Regions from separate parts of the Jeotgalicoccus saudimassiliensis genome, predicted to be linked through region 1. Evidence: riboswitches for the same ligand, from Rfam matches in the RefSeq annotation. Region 1 holds a riboswitch; each other region holds the start of a gene.
The links. A riboswitch is a leader RNA that binds a small molecule or an ion and turns the genes downstream of it on or off. The one in region 1 is predicted to bind S-adenosylmethionine.

Region 2: linked by a shared signal. The riboswitch ahead of RZ44_RS06015 (Na+/H+ antiporter NhaC family protein) and the one ahead of RZ44_RS01130 (methionine ABC transporter ATP-binding protein) in region 1 are both predicted to bind S-adenosylmethionine.
Region 3: linked by a shared signal. The riboswitch ahead of RZ44_RS03245 (methionine ABC transporter ATP-binding protein) and the one ahead of RZ44_RS01130 (methionine ABC transporter ATP-binding protein) in region 1 are both predicted to bind S-adenosylmethionine.

Annotation. Positions count from the first base shown of each region.
Region 1 is NZ_CCSE01000001.1:223,979-226,248, forward strand. Features, by position in the region: gene gcvH (glycine cleavage system protein GcvH) at 16-396, shown strand; gene RZ44_RS01120 (toprim domain-containing protein) at 492-899, shown strand; gene RZ44_RS01125 (thioredoxin family protein) at 931-1,170, shown strand; SAM riboswitch class I at 1,205-1,303, shown strand; gene RZ44_RS01130 (methionine ABC transporter ATP-binding protein) at 1,385-2,270, shown strand, end outside.
Region 2 is NZ_CCSE01000001.1:1,251,682-1,253,951, reverse strand. Features, by position in the region: gene RZ44_RS06015 (Na+/H+ antiporter NhaC family protein) at 1-1,082, opposite strand, end outside; SAM riboswitch class I at 1,147-1,248, opposite strand; gene RZ44_RS06010 (YceI family protein) at 1,502-2,035, shown strand.
Region 3 is NZ_CCSE01000001.1:680,903-683,172, reverse strand. Features, by position in the region: gene RZ44_RS03250 (methionine ABC transporter permease) at 1-284, opposite strand, end outside; gene RZ44_RS03245 (methionine ABC transporter ATP-binding protein) at 277-1,290, opposite strand; SAM riboswitch class I at 1,351-1,453, opposite strand; gene RZ44_RS03240 (SprT-like domain-containing protein) at 1,526-1,996, opposite strand.

The sequences.
Region 1 (2,270 bases):
AAGGGAGGTTTTAGCGTGTCATTACCACAAGATTTAAAGTACAGTGAAGATCATGAGTGGATTAAAGTTGAAGGAAATACTGCAATTATCGGGATTACTGATTTTGCACAGTCTGAGCTTGGAGATATCGTGTTTGTTGAACTTCCAGAAGAAGGCGACGACATCTCTACAGGTGATTCTTTCGGAAGCGTAGAATCAGTGAAAACTGTTTCTGAACTATATGCGCCAGTTTCTGGTTCTGTAGTTGCTGTGAACGAAGAGCTTGAAGACAGTCCTGAACTTGTAAACGAAAGTCCATACGAAGGTGCTTGGATGCTGAAAGTTGAACTTTCAGATGAAAGCGAATTAGATAATCTTCTTGACGCTGCTGGTTACCAGGCAGTAATCGAGAAATAATACTTAAACTCCGGGCATTTGTCCGGAGTTTTTTTCAAATTTGTATTTATTGCTTAAAGTGAATTTATATAAAAAATTAACTAAGGGTGATACGAATGAATCTTTCTGATAAAGTACTCATTGTTGAAGGTAAGACTGATAAGCGCAGATTGGAAGAAGTACTGGTGGAGCCGGTACAGATTATTTGCACATTCGGAACCATGGGTATTTCAAAATTGGACGAAATTATCGAACAGCTTGGTGATTCTCAAATTTTTATCTTATCCGATGCGGATAAGGAAGGAAGAAAAATTCGTAAGTGGTTTAAAAAACATTTAAGTGAAAGTACACATATTTATATAGATCCCAAATTCGGGGAAGTCGGACGCTGTCCGCATGACTATCTCGCAAACCTCCTCTTCAGGCACGGATTTTATGTAGATACAAGCTTAATAATGAAAGGTAAGTTTTATCGTGAAGGAAACAATTTCAACGGAAGATATATTAGGGAACATACGGGATAGGGAACGGTACATTATTTTCGGCTACGCAACGATGTGTAAAACATGTGATATTGCAGAAACGATGCTGAGTGTTGCGGCCAGTACGAGAGGCATTTCCTACGAACGTATCAACTTAAACTTTTATAAAACATTGATCGAAGTTTATCAGATTCGTTCTGCACCAGCACTGTTGCTATTTAAAAACGGCAGACTGGTGAAGGAAGTTTATGCATTCCAGTCGGTCACTTATTTAAACGAAGTACTGACGGAATTTTTGATTGACGAGGATTAAATTGTCTGATAATATTGATTTAATTAAATATTTACTCTTATCAAGAGTGGTGGAGGGAAGTGCCCTTTGAAGCCACGGCAACCGTCACTGCGACAAGGTGCCAAATCACCGGATGAATTTCCAGAGATGAGAGGCCGAATGAACGTTAAAAAGCCTGCTCATTATTTGGAGCAGGCTTTTTTGAATAGTCCGGCGGGGGAGAAAGGAAATTGACATGATAGATATCAGTAACGTTACTAAAATATTTAAAACTAAAAACCAGAATATAACGGCAGTGGATAATGTCGGCCTTCACGTTAAAAAAGGTGAAATTTTCGGTGTCATCGGATACTCCGGTGCCGGGAAATCGACGCTGATCCGTCTTTTAAACGGTCTGGAGCAGCCGACTGAGGGAACAGTCACTGTCACAGGTGATGAAATCAGCGGTATGTCATTGAAGGACCTTCGCAGGAAACGCCAGAAAGTATCGATGATTTTCCAGCATTTCAATCTGCTCTGGTCACGGACAGTAGCTGAAAACATCAGTTTTCCGCTCGAAATCGCAGGGGTGCCGAAAAAAGAACGCCGCGCACGTGTGGCTGAGTTAATCAGACTGGTCGGACTTGAAGGCCGTGAAAATAACTATCCGAGTGAACTTTCAGGCGGACAGAAACAGCGCGTCGGTATTGCGCGGGCGCTGTCTAATGAGCCGCAGGTTCTGCTGTGTGATGAGGCGACGAGTGCATTGGACCCGGAAACGACGGATGAAGTACTCGATCTGCTCGTCGACATTACGAAAAAAATGAGTTTAACAATCGTACTGATAACACATGAAATGCACGTCATCAGAAAGATTTGTGACCGAGCAGCTGTAATGGAAAACGGTAAAGTGGTTGAAGTCGGCCCGGTCATCGAATTATTCCAGAACCCGCAGTCAGGTGTGACGAAACGTTTCGTCAAAGACGATATTTCCGATGACGATCATGCTGTGGCAATGGAAGAGATTAAAGCGGCTTTCCCGACATCGACTATCGTGAAACTGACATTTGTAGGCACGAGAACGAAGTCGCCGATCGTCTCACAGGTCATCAGGGACTATGGTCTCGATGTAAACATTCTTT
Region 2 (2,270 bases), 1.0 Mb from region 1:
ACTTCGTATTCCTCAGCAATGTTCTTCGCCAGCGGTCCTGTCATAATAATTGATATTGTATTGTTGGCAGTGGACATATCAGTCACACTGACCAGACTTGCGATACCAAGTTCTGCACCTTTTTTCGTTTTAATTCTGCTCATAATGGTTTCAAGCAGATACGTAATTCCTCCGTAATGACTGACAAGTCCAATCATCCCGGCAATCAGGATAGTGATAATTGCTATTTCCTGCATCCCGGCAATACCTTCGCCTGCTGCCGAAACCAGTGTCAGAACATCGAATGCGCCTGTAAACAATCCGAGTATCCCGGCAAATACTGCACCGCTAAGGAGGACGATAATTACATCGACCCCAAGAAGAGCTATAATCAGTACGGCAAGATAGGGCAGTACTTCTATAAAGCTGTAATCATAACTACCGGTTTCATTAAGAGATACATCCGCAGACAGCAGGTAGAGAATAATGATTGTCAGCAGCGCTCCCGGCAGTACAATCCAGAAGTTCACTTTAAACTTATCAATCATTTTTACACCCTGTGTGCGTGTAGCAACAATTGTAGTATCAGATATAAACGATAAATTGTCTCCGAACATTGAACCGCCGATTACTGTAGCAAGTGCCAGTGCAAGTCCGATATCCGTCTGGTCTGCAATACCGATTGCAATCGGAGCAATCGCAACTACAGTCCCCATACTTGTTCCCATCGATAATGAGACAAAGCAGCAGATGATAAAAATCCCGCTGAGTAACAGACTGCCGGGAAGCAGAGTCAGTCCCATGTTCACTGTAGAATCTACAGCACCCATTGCACCGGCAATACCAGAGAATGCACCTGACAGAAGGAAGATGACTACGATTAACATAATATTTTCCTGAGCTGCGCCTTTTAAGTATGCTGAGAGTTTATCTTTAAACGGCACTTTAAAATATAAAAAGAATGCAAAAACTGAAGCGATTAACGCCGCGACTGTTATCGGCATTGCATTGAAATCTCCCGCGATCAGTCCTGTCCCGATAAATAATGAGACGAATAAAATTAACGGCAGCAGTGATATAAAACTGCCTTTATGTTTAGACATATAATTCCTCCTATTGAAAAATCCCCATCCATTATCTGTAAAGATAAGAGATGGGGAAGTCCTCGGCTTATCTTCGAGCAGATACTGCTCCTGGAATTAGCACAGTACCTTACGGTCTGTTGCTGAGGTATCAACGGGCCAGTCCCTTCACCTCTCTGGATAAGAAATTATTTAATTATTGAGATTAAGGATACATGTTTAATAATTAAAGGTCAACAAATTAATTTTATATGATAATTAAGGTTTAATTTATTTGATAGAGGTAATTCTTTAACTATGATAATAAATAAATTGTATCAAAATTAATTTATTTAAGTTTGTTACTCGCTTTTAGTAACCAAGTATATTAATATAATTAATGTGATAGTTCGAAAGCGAATTATTGTACGACAAAACAAACTTTGGAGGATGAAATAATTATGGCTAAATTTGCATTAGACACAGCACACTCGGAACTTGAGTTTACGGTAAAACATATGATGGTAACTAAGGTTAAAGGGACATTCGGTGACTGGACAATTGACATCGATGTTGACGATATGGAAGATCTTTCAACAGCGAAAGTAACGGGAAGAGCAAGCACAGCGACAATCAACACTAAAGTTGCAGATCGTGATGCGCATTTAACATCAGCTGATTTCTTCGATTCGGAAAACTATTCGGATATTACATTTGAATCAACTAAAGTTGAAGGTTCAGGTTCAAGCTACGAAGTCACTGGTAACTTAACTATTAAAGATGTAACTAAAGAAATTACAATTCCTTTAGAATTCAACGGTAAAGCATTAAACCCGTGGGGCGTTGATGTTTACGGATTTGAATCAAACTTCTCAATCAACCGTGAAGAATTCGGATTAACTTGGAACCAGGCACTTGAAACAGGCGGCGTAATGGTTTCTAAAGATGTTAAAGTTAATCTTGAGCTGCAGTTCAATCCTGCAGAAGCAGAATAATAAACAATATAAACAGCTGAAAATGATTTTAATATAAATGGGTCAATACTCCGTGAAATTCTTAAATGAATCACACGGAGTATTTTTAATTTATAACAACGATATAAAAGACGGGAGCTATTGGAATTGTGTTTAGACAGTAAATGTAAACAGGACAACAGTGCAGAAATTATTGATATGTTATATAAAATACTGTGCTGTTTTGGTCAGTCTGCTTAAGGGTAAATACAAGAAA
Region 3 (2,270 bases), 460 kb from region 1:
CTGGCAAAGACAGGTCCGTGCGAAGCATTAACAAGCCACGTTGCAAAAGGCATAATTGCCACAATTAAAATAATGAAAGGAAAAGATCTGATAATATTTACGAGCCAGCCGAGCGTTGCATTTAAAGGCTTAATTTTAAACAGCAGCGGGTGCTGCGTAATATATAGCAGTATGCCAAGCGGCAGACCGATAAGAACTGCAAAAAATATTGAAATTGAAACCATCAGTGCCGTTTCAAGCAGTGCACGGTAAAGTAATGGCCAAAGCTGATTTAAGTTATCCAATATAACCCACCCTTTCTATGCCGTGTGTATTATCGATGTGTGATTTAAGACGGTCGATTTCCGGAGTGTCTCCCGACACCTGGAACATGAGAAAACCGAGCGGTTTTTCTTTAATATATTCAATGCGGCCATTTAAAATACTGATGCTTAAATCAAAGTCGCGGTACAGCTGATTTAAATAATTTTCTTCAGCATTCTCACTCAGAAATTGAATGGTGATGACCTGGTTTTCAGGCGTTTCCTTAATTTGTGCAGGCACTTCAAAATTATATATTTCCTGTACAAAATCCTTCGTAATTTCTTCCTTCGGATGGCTGAACACGCTGTAAGTTTCACCGGTTTCAATAATTTCTCCGGCAGACATTACCCCGACACGGTCCGCGATTTCTTTAATCACTTCCATTTCGTGAGTAATGACAACCATCGTAATTCCGAGCGACCGGTTAATACTTTTAAGAAGGTTCAGTATACTCTTTGTCGTATCCGGATCGAGCGCACTCGTTGCTTCATCACAGAGCAGTATGTCGGGATTGTTGGCAAGTGCTCTTGCAATGCCGATCCGCTGCTTCTGCCCGCCGCTTAAATTGCCGGCACTTATATTTGATTTGTCATTTAAGCCGACGAGGTCAAGCAGTTCTTTAATCCTTGCCGGTACGTCTTTTTTATTGTATTTACTGGCTTTAAGAACAAATTCTATATTTTCATATACCGTTTTTGATTCGATTAAATTAAACTGCTGGAAAATCATCCCGATTTTCTGGCGTCTGATACGGAGATCTTTCGGTGACAATTCTGTCAGAACGTCATTTCCGACAGTCACTGTGCCTTCAGACGGTCTTTCCAGCAAATTAATCAGTCTGACAAGTGTACTTTTACCGGCACCCGAGTAACCGATCAGTCCGAAGATTTCACCGGTTTCAACCGTCAGTGATGTCGGCTTTAATGCTTCAACAGTTCTACCTTTTAAATGATACGTTTTTGAAACGCTGTCCAGCTGAATGCTCATGCAGTCCCTCCTAGTATATAAATAAAAAACCATTTATCTGTATAGACAAATGGCATTGTATGATTATCTTTCAAGCCGCTGCCTGCAGGAATTAGCACAGTACTTAAAAAGCCTGCTGCTGAGATTTCACAGGGCCTGATCCCTCCGTCTCTCTGGATAATTTTCTTATTTAATTGTATTTCATACTAGAGCAACACGATTTAATTGTCAAACAATTTTTAATAATTTGTTTTTATCAGGTTTTGACTGCCCCTTTATATATAAACTTCCCCCGGCAGTGTCTGCATATATAGCGCTTGTTATAACCTTTAACACGTTTCGTAAATTGATAGCCGCACGTTCTGCATTCGTATAAATGAGACTCTCCTTTATATTGATAAGTTCGCGTTTTAGAAATACCGAGACGGTCAAGCGTCTCATTAAATTCACTGTCAGAATCTCTGTACGGTTTTCTTTTGGTATACAGTGCATAGTGGACACATTCGTGAAACAGTACATCGATAACAGCTGATTCATCATTATGTTCGATAAATGTATGGGACATAACGATTTCCTGTGAAATGACTTTACCGTCCCGCATTTTAATCTGAAATGCGCCTAATTTTGATTTCATCCGCTTAGATATTCGGAGTGGTATTTCAAGTCTGAGATTGAAATTTTCCAGCAGAAATTTATCAGCAGTATTATGTAATTGTTCGGCGTTCATAATATACTCACCTTCTCAGCTGTATTAACTATCTAAAAAAAGACAACAAAAAAGGGAGATCAAAGTCTCCCTAACAGATAAATAATATAATATGATATCTAGGCCATAGGCACTATCGAAGAACGAGTTAGTTAATGATATGAAGAGTATAGCTTTAACTTGTGTGTGTTCGTTCTGTTATGTATTTCTTAATGTATTCTCATTATAATTTAATGTTCGGAACATTTCAAGGTTATCGGGCAAATTCTTTCGCTTTGTAACGTGTTTGTAATAT